Regions from separate parts of the Nonomuraea terrae genome, predicted to be linked through region 2. Evidence: riboswitches for the same ligand, from Rfam matches in the RefSeq annotation. Region 2 holds a riboswitch; each other region holds the start of a gene.
What was found. Region 2 has a riboswitch for cyclic di-AMP ahead of ACIBP6_RS15620 (CHAP domain-containing protein). Riboswitches for the same ligand answer to the same signal wherever they lie in the genome.
Positions count from the first base shown of each region.

Region 1: another riboswitch for cyclic di-AMP. It lies ahead of ACIBP6_RS01045 (C40 family peptidase); the one in region 2 lies ahead of ACIBP6_RS15620 (CHAP domain-containing protein).
Region 3: another riboswitch for cyclic di-AMP. It lies ahead of ACIBP6_RS32430 (C40 family peptidase); the one in region 2 lies ahead of ACIBP6_RS15620 (CHAP domain-containing protein).
Region 4: another riboswitch for cyclic di-AMP. It lies ahead of ACIBP6_RS04900 (glycoside hydrolase family 25 protein); the one in region 2 lies ahead of ACIBP6_RS15620 (CHAP domain-containing protein).

Region 1 covers NZ_JBITLL010000001.1:228,981-232,181, forward strand. The annotation lists gene serA (phosphoglycerate dehydrogenase) at 1-397, shown strand, start outside; gene ACIBP6_RS01045 (C40 family peptidase) at 990-1,472, opposite strand; cyclic di-AMP (ydaO/yuaA leader) riboswitch at 1,633-1,775, opposite strand; gene ACIBP6_RS01050 (3-isopropylmalate dehydrogenase) at 1,882-2,928, shown strand; gene ACIBP6_RS01055 (branched-chain amino acid aminotransferase) at 3,142-3,201, shown strand, end outside.
Region 2 covers NZ_JBITLL010000003.1:675,639-678,839, reverse strand. The annotation lists gene ACIBP6_RS15625 (PadR family transcriptional regulator) at 1-91, shown strand, start outside; gene ACIBP6_RS15620 (CHAP domain-containing protein) at 469-1,176, opposite strand; cyclic di-AMP (ydaO/yuaA leader) riboswitch at 1,190-1,328, opposite strand; gene ACIBP6_RS15615 (Gfo/Idh/MocA family protein) at 1,711-2,664, opposite strand; gene ACIBP6_RS15610 (aldo/keto reductase) at 2,692-3,201, opposite strand, start outside.
Region 3 covers NZ_JBITLL010000006.1:646,684-649,884, forward strand. The annotation lists gene ACIBP6_RS32425 (LuxR C-terminal-related transcriptional regulator) at 134-346, shown strand; gene ACIBP6_RS32430 (C40 family peptidase) at 353-1,309, opposite strand; cyclic di-AMP (ydaO/yuaA leader) riboswitch at 1,391-1,543, opposite strand; gene ACIBP6_RS32435 (amino-acid N-acetyltransferase) at 1,822-2,391, shown strand; gene ACIBP6_RS32440 (RDD family protein) at 2,477-3,201, shown strand, end outside.
Region 4 covers NZ_JBITLL010000001.1:1,035,982-1,039,182, reverse strand. The annotation lists gene ACIBP6_RS04905 (SpoIIE family protein phosphatase) at 1-1,419, opposite strand, end outside; cyclic di-AMP (ydaO/yuaA leader) riboswitch at 1,777-1,921, shown strand; gene ACIBP6_RS04900 (glycoside hydrolase family 25 protein) at 1,934-2,695, shown strand; gene ACIBP6_RS04895 (CBS domain-containing protein) at 2,869-3,201, opposite strand, start outside.

The DNA.
Region 1 (3,201 bases), on a different contig from region 2:
GCTGGTCACCAGCTCCGAGAGCCCCGACTGGCGCAACGTGGTGACCGTGCGCGGCGTGCTCGCCGACGGCCGCCAGGTCTCGGTCTCCGGCACGCTGTCCGGGCCGCGCCAGATCACGAAGATCGTCGAGGTCAACGGCTACGAGATGGAGATCGAGCCGACGGCCCACCTGTGCTTCCTCACCTACGCCGACCGCCCCGGCATCGTCGGCGTGGTCGGCCGGCTGCTCGGCGAGCACAACGTCAACATCGCCTCCATGCAGGTGGCCCGCGACGTCAAGGGCGGCAAGGCGCTCATCGCGCTGACCGTCGACTCCGCGATCCCCGCGGACGTGGTCGAGCAGATCGTGGCCGAGATCGGCGCCGACAGCGGCCGCTCGGTCGACCTGGAGGACTGACCTCCCCACGCCGTCGCAGGGCCGTCACCCGTCCGGGTGACGGCCCTTTGCGTCTCAGCATGCGAGATAGTAGGACATCCAACGAGATGCCTCGGGTACTGTAGCGAGTGATGCGCCAGGTGCTCGTACTCATTACCTGCCGCGGCGAGGCCTGTTAGGGCAGGTCGACGACTCGCCGCGGTGTTCGGCGCGTTGTCGGCCGGTAAGTCCCTTCGTCCGGTCCGCGACCCGGACCACGAGATCAGGCTGGGTCGGATTCGCGACCGGAGTCCGGCGTCACTGGAACGCTTCCGCGAAACGAGATGAGTGACATGTACGACATGTATGCCTGGAACCGTGCCGACGACCACGAGGACAAGGCGGCCGAGGCCGTGCAGATCGCACTGGACCGCCGCGACAACGGCGGCGCCCCGCAGAACTCCGGCAGCTAGCCGGGCCGTGCCGTGACGAGCGGCCCCGCGGACGTCTCCGCGGAGCCGCTCCATGCTTGCCGGCACAGGCGCCGGATCACGGACGTCTCCGCGATCCGGCCGATCCGTCCATGGGGTGCCGTTCAGGGCGCGCCGTCAGAGGGCGCCGTCAGAGGGTGCCGTCAGAGAGTGGCGGTGGGCATGGAGGGCGCGGGTTCGTCGCGCTGCTTGACGAACTCCCGCCATTCCCGCACGCCCTTGCGGTCCGGGCGCACCCCGCCCACGAAGGCGCTGCGCCGCCAGGCGGAGAGCTTCTCCTCCTTCACCACGTCACCCGTGCGCGGGGCGTGCACCATGTAGCCGGGCCGGGAGATCATCCCGACGTGGCCGAGGTTGCTGAAGAAGACCAGGTCGCCCGGTTTGAGGTTCTTCCAGGAGACCTTCTTGTCGAACGCCGCGTACTGGTCCGCGGCGACGCGCGGGAGCTGGATCCCCGCCTTCTGGTACGCCCGCAGCATGAGTCCGGAGCAGTCATAGCCGCGTGGGCTGGTGCCTCCCCACACGTAGGGGGTGCCCCGTTTGTTCATCGCGAACTTGAGCGCGATCTTCCAGGCCGGCTTGGGTGCGCGTTTGTCCTGGATCTCCTTGAGCTTGTGTCCGTCCAAGGTGATGGTGGACGCGTCGGGGGCTTTCTGAGCTGGGGTTTTCTCTTCTGCGGCCTGCTGTGCCGGAGGTTTGGCGGTCGTCGCCTGTGCGGCGGGGGCGGCCAGGAGAAGCCCGGCGACGCCCGCGGCCGAGGCAATGGCAATACGTGACAAGGGGGACTTGTCCTTCCATACGGCCGGCCGGGTTAGCTGACGGGCTCGGGCTTGGAAGCAGCCCTACGGCGTGGGGTCGCCGATTCGCCCCTGGGGGAAGTGGGTCCCCGGCTCCACGCAACCGCTGCGTGGATTAGGCCCGTCGGACTCTAACGAAACGGTCAAACGGACGTAAAGGGTAAAAAAGGTAAAATATCGGACGTCCGGAGCTTGAGATGGTTGCTCGTCAGGCGAGACGAGCGGGTAAGGTACCGCCATGGAGTCGCGCAACATCCGCCTGGCCGTGATCCCCGGAGACGGGATCGGCACCGAGGTCGTCGCCGAAGGGCTCAAGGTCCTGGAGGCCGTGGGCACGAAGTTCGAGCCCACGCACTACGACCTGGGCGCTGCCCGCTATCACCGCACCGGTGAGACGCTCCCCGACTCCGTGATGGAGGAGCTGCGCGGTTACGACGCGCTCCTGCTCGGCGCGATCGGCGACCCGAGCGTGCCGCCGGGCATCCTGGAGCGCGACGTGCTGCTCAAGCTGCGCTTCGCCTTCGACCACTACGTCAACCTGCGCCCGGTCAAGCTGTTCCCGGGCGTGGAGACGCCGCTGGGCGACTCGTCCGCCGAAGACATCGACATGATCGTGGTCCGCGAGGGCACCGAGGGCCTCTACGCCGGCACCGGTGGCGTCATGCGCCGCGGCACCCCGCACGAGATCGCCACCCAGGAGTCGCTCAACACCGCCCACGGCGTCGAGCGCGTGGTGCGCTACGCCTTCGACAAGGCCATGACGCGCCCGCGCAAGAAGCTGACCCTCGTCCACAAGACGAACGTGCTCACCTACGCCGGCGACCTGTGGCAGCGCACGGTCAACCGGATCAGCGAGGAATACCCCGAGGTCACCACCGACTACTGCCACATCGACGCGGCCTCGATGTTCTTCGTCACCCAGCCCGAGCGCTTCGACGTGGTGGTGACCGACAACCTGTTCGGCGACATCATCACCGACCTCGGCGCGGCCATCGCCGGCGGCATCGGCCTGGCCGCCAGCGGCAACATCAACCCCGAGCGCACCGCGCCCAGCATGTTCGAGCCGGTCCACGGCAGCGCGCCCGACATCGCCGGCCAGGACAAGGCCGACCCGACCGCGACGATCCTGTCGGTCGCCATGCTGCTCGACCACCTCGGGCTGCAGGCCGAGGCCGCCAGGGTCGAGCAGGCCGTCGCCGACGACATCGTCGAGCGGCTGGCCGGCTGGGCGGCTCGCACCACACGGGAGATCGGCGACGACATCGCCGCGCGAGTATCCGGCTAGGACCGCCTAGCCCCGGAAGCGCCTGGCGGTCCGCGAAGGACTGCCGGGCGCTTTTTTGCGTCCAAAGCGGCTAATCGCCCTATCGGCCGCTTGCCATCCCATATAGCGAGACAATAGGAAGTACGGACACCCCCCGACGCGGGGCACGCACCGTGCCGTCATCGGGCAGATACCGTGACATTTCGCCAGATCGTAGAGAGAAGGACCGCCGTCATGACCATCGCTCAGAAGCTCAGCTTCGACGTGCAGCTATCCGACCACGCTCGCACCGCG
Region 2 (3,201 bases):
CGCCGCCGGCTACGGCCTGCGCCAGTACGAAGCCTCCCGCGACTGGGCCGTCTGGGCCCTCGGCGAACTCGACAAGGCGGACCGCCGCTAGGCTCGTGCGCATCCAGGGGGCCGCCACGTCCCGATGGAGAACGACCCCGCAGCGGTCACCCGCGCGTTTTTCTCCTCGCCTGAGCCGGGCGACACCGCGAGAACGCGCAAGCGCGCGTCCCCGTGGTACGGGAACGCGCGCTTGTGCGGGGGACGCCCGCCCGGGGGCGGGCGCTTGTATGGGGGAGCAGAGCGCGCTCCGTGCGTGCGGAGAATGCGCGCTTCTGCGGGGGGAGAGAGCGCCGCGTCCCGTTGGTGTGGGACGCGGGCTTCATGTCGGGGGAGAGGCGCACATCCCCGTGATGGGGGGACGTGCGCTTCGGTGGGAGTGGGCGGCGTCCCCTCGTACGGGGGACACGCGCCTCGCGGGGGAACCGGTCAGGCGGCGTACTGCGGGTAGCCGTAGCCGACGACCTGCGACTTCGGCCGGACGCGCTCCTCGACCTTGCCGTTGCCGGTGTTGCCCTCGACCGTGGAGATCGTGCCGTCGCCGTTGTCCTTCACGACGAAGCCGACGTGGTTGATGTCGTCGAGGTCCTTGCTGCCGCTCCAGGAGAAGAAGACCACGGCGCCGGGCTGCACCTTGGTGCCCCAGCGGTCGTTCTTCTCGAACCACTTGGCGTAGGTGACGGTGTAGGCGTCCCAGCCGATGGCCGGACGGGCGCCGGAGTGCTCACCGACCCAGGACACGAACATCGCGCACCACGGGGCGTTCAGGTAAGCGGCGCGGTTGCCGCCGTCACGGTCGATGGTCTCGGCCGCGCGCTGCGAGGCGGCGTACCACTTCTGGTACGGCGTGCCGCCGCCGGCGGAGTTCTCGGAGGTGCCGACCTGGGACCTGGCCAGGTCGAGGACCTGCTGGGCGGTGACGCTGACCTTGGTCTCTTCGGACTTCTTCCCGGCCGGCTTCTGGGCGTTGTCCGGGTGGTTGGCGGTGACGGCCGCGGTGGCGGTCTTGACCGGCGCCGTCGTGGCTTCGGCGTTCGCTACGGCGGTGCCGCCGAGGACCGTGGCGAGGACGGACGTGCCCAGAGCGGCACGGGCGATGTTCTTCTTCGAGGCAGCGAGAATACGGTGCTTGGCCATCGAGCGGGTTTACTCCTTGCTTCCATGCCGCTTACCGGGTTAGCTGACGGGCTCGGGCGTGGAAGCTGCCCTACGGCACCGAAGTGCCGATTCGCCCCGAAAGGACTTGGGTCCCCGGTTCCGCCCGAAGGCGGATTCAGCGGTCACAGGACGATCCTGTGAGATGTGTCGTGCGATGGTCGGACAACGCCGGACAAACCGGACGTTCGCCGCAAGATGCCCCACAAGGTAATACATGGGGCAAGGGGATTACAACTCCATAAAGGCCCAGTCAGGCGAAAAGCCTTCGGGCGTCGGCCCGAACCCCCGGTATGGCAAGGGATGCGTCAAGGCGCAAGATCGGCAAATCGATCGGGCCTTGGGCCTGCGGCGACGCGGATGAGGCACTGACGAGAGCGCCGGGATGTCCCGCGTCCGGTTCTGTACAACCAGGCTCGCGCCGGGGTAATTCCCCGGCAACGAGATTTCCACGAGACCGTGTGCGCCACGGGGGCAGTGCAACACCCCGGTCGGCTCAGCCTCATGAAGTGCCCGTCAGGCGAGCTGCCCGCGGGCGTCGGCCAGAAGCCCCAGCATGGCCAGGGATTCGTCAAGGGGCATGATCGAGGATTCGGTCCTGCCCTCGGCCACTGCGGCGCGGACCTCGCGCAGCTCCCCGGCGTAACCGTTGTCCGCCGGATCGAGCACGTGCTCCTCCGGCTCCATGCCGGGGCCGGAGAGGACGATCCGCTGTGGCGCCCAGAAGGGCGCCGGGATGTCCGCCCGCATCTGCGTACCCACAACACAGGCCTGGTTGGGGTAATTCCCGAGCAACGAGGTGGCCACGAGGGCGTGTCTGCCGCCGGGGTAGAGCAATACGCCGGCCGCCTCCGCGTCAACCCCGCTGGGCGCGAGGGATCCGGTGACGTGCAGCCCCGTGGGCATGCCCATGAGCAGCTGGGCCAGCCCGAAGGGGTAGATCCCGAGGTCGAGCAGGGCGCCGCCGCCCAGCTCCGGCGCCCACAGCCGGTGCGCGGGGTCGTACGGCAGCGAGAACCCGAAGCTGGCCTGCACCGAGCGGATGTCGCCGAAGCGCGGGTCGGCGGCCAGGCGCTGGACGAGGGGGTTGAACCTCATCCACATGGCCTCCATCAGGAACACGCCCGCCTCGCGTGCCAGGCGCACCATCTTCTCGGCGTCGTCGAGGTCGGCGGCCAGGGGCTTCTCGCAGAGCACGGCCTTGCCCGCCGCGATCGCGGCCTCGGCCACCTGCAGGTGCTGGGCGTGGGGAGTCGCCACGTAGACCGCGTCCACGTTCGGGTCGGCGCACAGCTGCTCGTAGGAGCCGTACGCCGACTCCGCCCCCAGCTCGGCGGCCAGGACCTGGGCCCGGCCGAGGTCGCGGGAGCCGACGGCGGCCACCCGCATCCCCGGCTCCGCCACGATGGCCGCGCCCACGGTGCGGGCGATGCCGCCGGTCGCCGCAATTCCCCACGTGAAGTCTCGCACGCGGAAAATCGTACACCGAGGTAAAAATCAGGTCATGTTGAAGGCGTTGGGGTCGGGTCCGAGGCGCTGACCGCGGTTCATCGCGCTGATGGCGGCCATGTCCTCCTGATCGAGGACGAAGTCGAAGACGCCGATGTTCTCCTTGATCCGGGCGGGGGTCACGGACTTGGGGATGACGACGTGGCCCATCTGCAGGTGCCAGCGGATCACGATCTGCGCGGGGGTCCTGCCGCACTTGCGCGACAGCAGTTCCAGCGCCGGGTCCTCCAGCAGGCCGCGGCCCGAGCCGAGGGGGCTCCACGCCTCCGTCAGGATGCCGTTGGCCTCGTGGAAGGCCCGCATCTCGCGCTGCTGGAAGTACGGGTGGAGCTCGATCTGGTTGATGGACGGGGTGATGTCGGTCTCGTTCATGAGCCGGGTGAGGGCCTCGATCGTGAAGTTGGAGGTCCCGATGGCCTTGGCGCGCCCGTCACGGTAGATCTTCTCCAGGGCGCGCCAGGCCTGCACGTACTTGTCCTGGGCCGGCACCGGCCAGTG
Region 3 (3,201 bases), on a different contig from region 2:
TAGGTCACATATATCGGGTCATGTCAATGGTGATCGTCACGCATGGTGATTGTTATGCTTGACCACCTTTCTACGATGCGTTTACCGTCAGCGGGATCGATTTCGGCCCGCGGCTGTTGGGGGAGGGCTCCCGATGGATGTGCTCACGGAAGGCATCGAGCTGAGCGAGGCGGATCTCGCTCTGCTGGCGGAGCTGGCCAAGGGGGTCACCGTCGACCGGGTGGGCAGGCGGCTCGACATCAGCGGCCGCACCGTACGCCGGCGGCTGCGCGCCATCTGCGACCGCATCGGCGTGGCCACGGCGATCGAGGCCGTGGCCTGGGCGGCCCGCCGTCAGCTCATCTGAGCCCGCTCAGTCCGCGATGCGTACGGCCCCCGCGTACGGCCGGCCCTCGATCGCGGCGATGCGGACGACGTCACCGGTCCGCGGCGCGTGCACCATCATGCCGCCGCCGAGGTAGATGCCGACGTGGTGCAGGTCGTTGTAGAAGAACACCAGGTCACCGGCGCGCAGCTCAGAGCGGTCGATGTGCCTGCCGGACGTCCACTGGCTGCCGGTGTAGTGCGGCAGTGCGATGCCCACCTGCCGGTAGGCCGCCATCACCAGCCCGGAGCAGTCGTACGAGCTGGGCCCCTCGGCGCCCCACACGTACGGCTTGAGCTGCTGCGTCAGCGCCCAGCGCGCGGCGGCGGCGGCCTTGCCGTCGCCCGGGACCGGCAGGTTGACGCGGGTGGCCCGGGTGCCGGGCCGGCCGGCTTCGCCGAGCGCCCGCTGGAAGAGGTTGCTCTCGATCTTGGTGACCAGTTTGGTGATCTTGTCGCGCTTGGTGTCGATGTCGGAGACCAGTTTCTCGACCTCTTCGATGCGCGTCTTGGCGCCGGCCCGTGCCCGCTCGGCCGCGTCCATGGCCTTGAGGAGCTGGGTGACCTCCTCGCCCTGCTGCTGCTCCAGCGCGTACGTGGTGGCGGCCTGGTCGAGGAACTTCTCGGGGTCCTCGGCGGAGGTGAAGGTCAGGGCCCGGCTCAGGCCGCCGGTGATGTAGGCGTTCTGGGCCAGGGCGATGGCCTTGGCGCGCTTGGCGGCGAGATCGGCCTCGCTGGTGGCCAGCGTCTTCTGCGCGGCCTCGGCGGCCTTGCGCGCGGTCTTGAGCTTCTCGCGCTGGCCGTTGTACTGCTCGGCCAGCGTCTCGATATCGGTGTGCATCTTCTCGACCTGGTCGGCCAGGTCCTGGAGGGAGGGCTTGGGGTCGGCGGAGGCCGAACCGACGGGGACGGCGAGCAGCGTCGCGGCGACTGTGAGACTCACCACACCGAGAAAGCGTGATCTCCGCCCGCGTACGGACGGACGGGCGTGTCTGCCTTGGCGCTCGCGCAAGCGCTTCACCAACCAAGCTCCTCTCGTAGACGCCTACCGGGTTAGCTGACGGGTTCGGGCCGGAGCAGCCCTACCGAGCGATCTCGGATTCACCCCTTGTGGTGGCGTTCTGGGGAGGCCACCGGCGGGTCCCCGGCTCCCCTCGCGGGGATTGGGCGTGTCTCCCGCGTGTGGGGACACACGGGGAACATCGTCGCTGGACACTAATGCACTCCGGGTTCGTGCTCAACCGGAACTGCCGACTTCGTCGGCCTTTCACCGCTGGAGAGTCGCGAGGTGAAGGCGTGTACTCCCGTGCACAACGGGCATTTTGCCCTGATTGTCACGCTTCGGTGCCCGACGATTGGGGTCCGGGCGCGTGTCCACCTGGCCACAAGATGTAACAAGATGGGGCGGGACATGGGAGTTAAGGCTGAGCCGTAATGACATCTGTACGCTGGAGAGCCATGGAGCAGGTGGCCGAACCGACGTTGTCCGAGACCGCGGTGGTGGTCCGGCGCGCCCGTACCCCCGACGTGCGGACGATCAGGCGCCTCGTCGACACCTACGCGGGCGCGGGGCCGCGGCTCCTGGAGAAGGCCACGGTGACGCTGTACGAGGACGTACAGGAGTTCTGGGTGGCCGAGCGGGGCGGGCAGGTCGTCGGATGCGGCGCGCTCCATGTGCTGTGGGAGGACCTCGCCGAGGTCCGCACCGTCGCCGTGGACCCCGCGTGCCGGGGCATGGGCATCGGCCACCGCATCGTCTCGGCGCTGATACAGCAGGCGAAGGATCTGGGGCTGAGGCGTGTATTCTGTCTGACTTTTGAGGTCGACTTCTTCGCCAGACACGGCTTTCGCCGGATACAGGGCACGCCGGTCTCACCCGAGGTGTACGCCGAACTCCTGGCCTCGTACGACGAGGGTGTTGCGGAGTTCCTCGATCTGGAGCACGTGAAGCCGAACACCCTGGACAACACCCGCATGCTGCTGCATCTCCCATCGGGTGACGCGGACGCTGACCACATGGAAAGGTGATTGTTGATACCTATGTCGATACGTTGGGCAGCACAGGCATGTGTCCTGACACGTGCCACATGCGCACTTGAAGCGAGGTGACACGGTGAGCACCGGACAGCCGCCGTATCCGCAGAACGAATCCGGCGAAAATTCTGCACCCGGCCCCTACGGGCAGCAGAACCCGGGCCGCCATCCTGGCGAGCCCGACCCGGACGCGACTGTGGTCGGCTACCGGGTGGACGATGCCTACGGGCAGCAACCCCCCTACGGACAGCAAGGCTACGGCCAGCCCCAGCAGGGTCAGCCTCCCTACGGCCAGCAACCCCAGTACGGCCAGCAGCCCGACTACGGGCAGCAGTCGCAGGCCCAGCCCGACTACGGCCAGCAGGGCTATGGTCAACAGGGCTACGGCCAGCAGGCCCAGCCTGACTACGGTCAGCAGCAGGGCTACGGCCAGCCCGAATACGGCCAGCCCGAATACGGCCAGCCCGATTACGGCCAGCAGGGCTACGGCCAGCAGGCTCACGCCCAGCAGCCCCAGTACGGGCAGCAGCCGCAGGCCCAGCCCGGCTACGGGCAGCAATATGGCCAGCAGCCCCAGTCCCAATCCGACTACGGGCAGCAGCAGTACGGGCAGCAGCCGCAGTCGCAACCCGATTACGGGCAGCAGCAGTACGGGCAGCAGCCGCAGTCGCAACCCGATTACGGGCAGCAGCAGTACAGCCAGCCCGACTACGGCCAGCAGGCCCAGCAGGGTCAGCAGGGTTACGGTCAGCAGCCGCAGTCCGGCCAGCAGCCCCAGTACGGGCAGCAGCCCGACTACGGCCA
Region 4 (3,201 bases), on a different contig from region 2:
GCCGCCGTCGTCGCCGACCAGCAGCGGCGGCGGATGCCCGGCGCTGGTCCAGCGCAGCCGCCATCGTCCCCGCTCGCACCGCTCGGCCAGCGCCAGCACCAGCGTGGCCATCAGGTCGCCGGCGATGTACGGCAGCGCCTCGTCGAGCCGGGCGACCACCCGGCTGGGTGACGTGCGCTCGGCCCAGGCCATCGTGCGCAGCATGTTGCGGATCTGCGACATGTCGGCCGCGGCCTGCAGGTCGTGGCCCGTCACGTCGCCGATGACGAGCGCGGTCAGGCCGCCGGGCAGCGGGAACGCGTCGTACCAGTCGCCGCCGACGCGGGAGCCGCGCGGCGCGGGCTGGTAGCGGGCGGCCATCTCCAGCTCCTCGATCGCGGGCAGCGGGCTGATCAGGTGGCGCTGCATGGTCTCGGCGATGCGGCGCTGCACCTCGTACATGTCGGCGTTGTCCACGGACAGCCCGGCGCGGCCCGCGATGTCGTCGATCAGCGACAGGTCCGGCATGTCGAAGTCGGGAGTGGGCGCGCACCGGGCGAGCGAGATCGCGCCCAGTACGCGGCGCGGGGTGCGCAGCGGCGCGATGACCACCGAAGTGGGCCTGATGTGGTCGAACAGCCTGCGCTGGAAGACGCAGAACGGTGACCCGTCGCGACTCGCCAGGTCGTGCCCGGTGAGCAGGACCGAGGGGCTGCCGCGCAGCACCCGGGCCATCGGCGAGTGGGAGAGCTCGTCCGATGCGGGCAGCACCCCCTCCCACTGCCTCGCAATGGCGTTGTCCTCCCTGTTGCCGGAGACGATCGAGACCCTGCGCAGCTCGCCGCCGGGGCCGAGCAGGTCGATCACCGCCCAGTCGGCCAGCCGGGGCACCACCAGCCGGGTGAGCCGCCGCAGTGCCTCCTCCTTGTCCAGGGTGGAGGCCAGCACGGTGCTGATCTCGGCCATCAGTGACAGCCGTCCGGCCAGTTCCTCGAGCACGGACAGGTGGGCCGCCTGCTCCTGTTCGATCGCCTTGTGCCGGCGCAGGTCGTAGAAGAGCACGACCGCCCCCAGGCGGCCGTCCAGCTGGATCGCCGCCCCCATCAGGCCGAGGGGTATGAGCTCCCCGTCGCCCCGGACGAACCACGTCTCCTCGGTGTGCACGCTGTCGGCCATCTCGAGCGCCTGGATCTGCGGGCACTGGCTCCGGGGCAGTTTGCTGCCGTCGGGGTTGCGGTGCAGCAGGTCGTGCGCGTCGGCGCCGATCAGCTCGCGGGCGGAACGCCCCAGCACCTGCTCGGCGTACGGGTTGATCATGATGATCCGGCCGCACTCGTCGAGGATGTAGAGGCCCAGGTGCACCCCGTGGAGGAGTGCTCGCATGAGTTCCTGGCTGAGCCCGTACCTCTCCGCAGCGGGAACGGCGTCGCTGGGTTCCATAGTGATCCCACCATCACACCTGTCCGGCCCTGTCCAGCGGGCCATACGGGACCCACGATTTCGCAAAATGTCGGGCGCCTTCACGGACAGGTCAGGCAGTCAACCCATCCGTCACACCCACCCCTTCTGTCCCGTACGAATGGCGCCGCGTCGGCTGAAGGCCGCAAACTTTACCCAGCCCAGAGTCCCGGCATACACGGGGTTTCAGCGCCTTTAAGGCGAAAAAACACGCGATTCCGATACGTACCACTTGCACTCCCTATGGAGAGGTGCATACCTTTTTACCTATTCGCGGCAAAGGTCAGATGACCTCTCGTCGCTTCGTTGACAGGACCGTACGCCGCTCCCAGATCGGGAGCCGTGCGGCCGCCGAATCCGCCTCTCGCGGAACCGGGGACCCACCTTTCTGGGGTGAATCGGACACCAGCCGCACGCTGCGCCCGTAGGGCACTTCCAAGCCCGAACCCGTCAGCTAACCCGGTAGGCGGCATGGAAGCTAGGAGTCAATGCCCTCATGCTCGTCCCCCGTACCCTGAAGAGTCGCCTCGATCTGCCCGTCAAGCGTGTCGGCCTCGCCGTCGGCGGCGCCGTCCTGGCGGCGTCCACCGCCTTCGCCGCCCTGCCCGGCGCCGCGCAGGCCGCGCAGGTCACGCCCGCCGACCGCGCTCCGGCGCCCGCCGCCGAGGCCGGGCCCCTCACCTACGGTCTCGACGTCTCGCACTACCAGCCCACCTACGACTGGGCCGACAGCTCCGCGCAGTTCGGCATCATCAAGGCCACCGAGGGCACCGACTTCGTCGACTCCTCCTTCGCCAGGCACTGGCGCGAGCTCGGCAAGAAGGGCATCGTCCGCGGGGCCTACCACTTCGCCCACCCGGGCAACGACGCCGTCAGCGAGGCCAAGCACTTCCTGTCCGTGGTGAACTCGCAGCCCGCCAAGGCCGGCGACCTGCTGGTGCTCGACCTGGAGAGCGCCGACGGCCAGTCCGTCGACGAGGTCAACGCCTGGGCCAAGACCTGGCTGGGGTACGTGAAGGAGAAGACCGGGATCACCCCGATGTTCTACAGCGGCTGGAACTTCGCCGACACCTACGGCAAGGGCCTGTCGGAGTACCCGCTGTGGGTCGCGCACTACAGCAAGGCCAGGGGCCAGGTGAGCCCGCCCGCCGACTGGAAGTCGTGGACGATCCACCAGTACACCGACTCCCCCATCGACCAGAACGTCTCCGCGCTGACCGTGAACCAGCTGCGTGACCTGGGCCGCCGTACCGCCTGACCACTTCCCCGCATGAGCGCGGTCCCCGCGGCCGCGCCCGGCGGGGCCCCTCCCCGCGCCGACAGCCACGCGCATCGGACGCCGGGGCGGCGGCCCCGTCGGGCCCCTCGCACACCAGGAAGCCACGGCCGTGCGGCCGTGGCTTCCGGTTGTTGGACGTCGGTCGAGCCGCGTCACGCCGGGGCGTAGACCCGGTGGACGAACTCGGCCAGCTTGCTGTCGGGCAGCTCCTTGGCCAGGTCGGACTCGCTGACCATGCCGACGATCCGGTGGTTGTCGATCACCGGCAGGCGCTTGATCTGGTGCTGCTCCATCTTCTGCAGCGCCTCCTCGACGCTGGTGTGAGCCTCCACCCACACCAGCCCGCGGGCCAGCTCGCCCGCCGTGGTCGTGTCGAGGTTCTTGCCCTCGGCACAGCATTTGACCACGATGTCCCGGTCGGTGATGATGCCCTTCAGCCGGTCGTCCTCACCGCAGATCGGCAGCGAGCCGACCGACATGTCGCG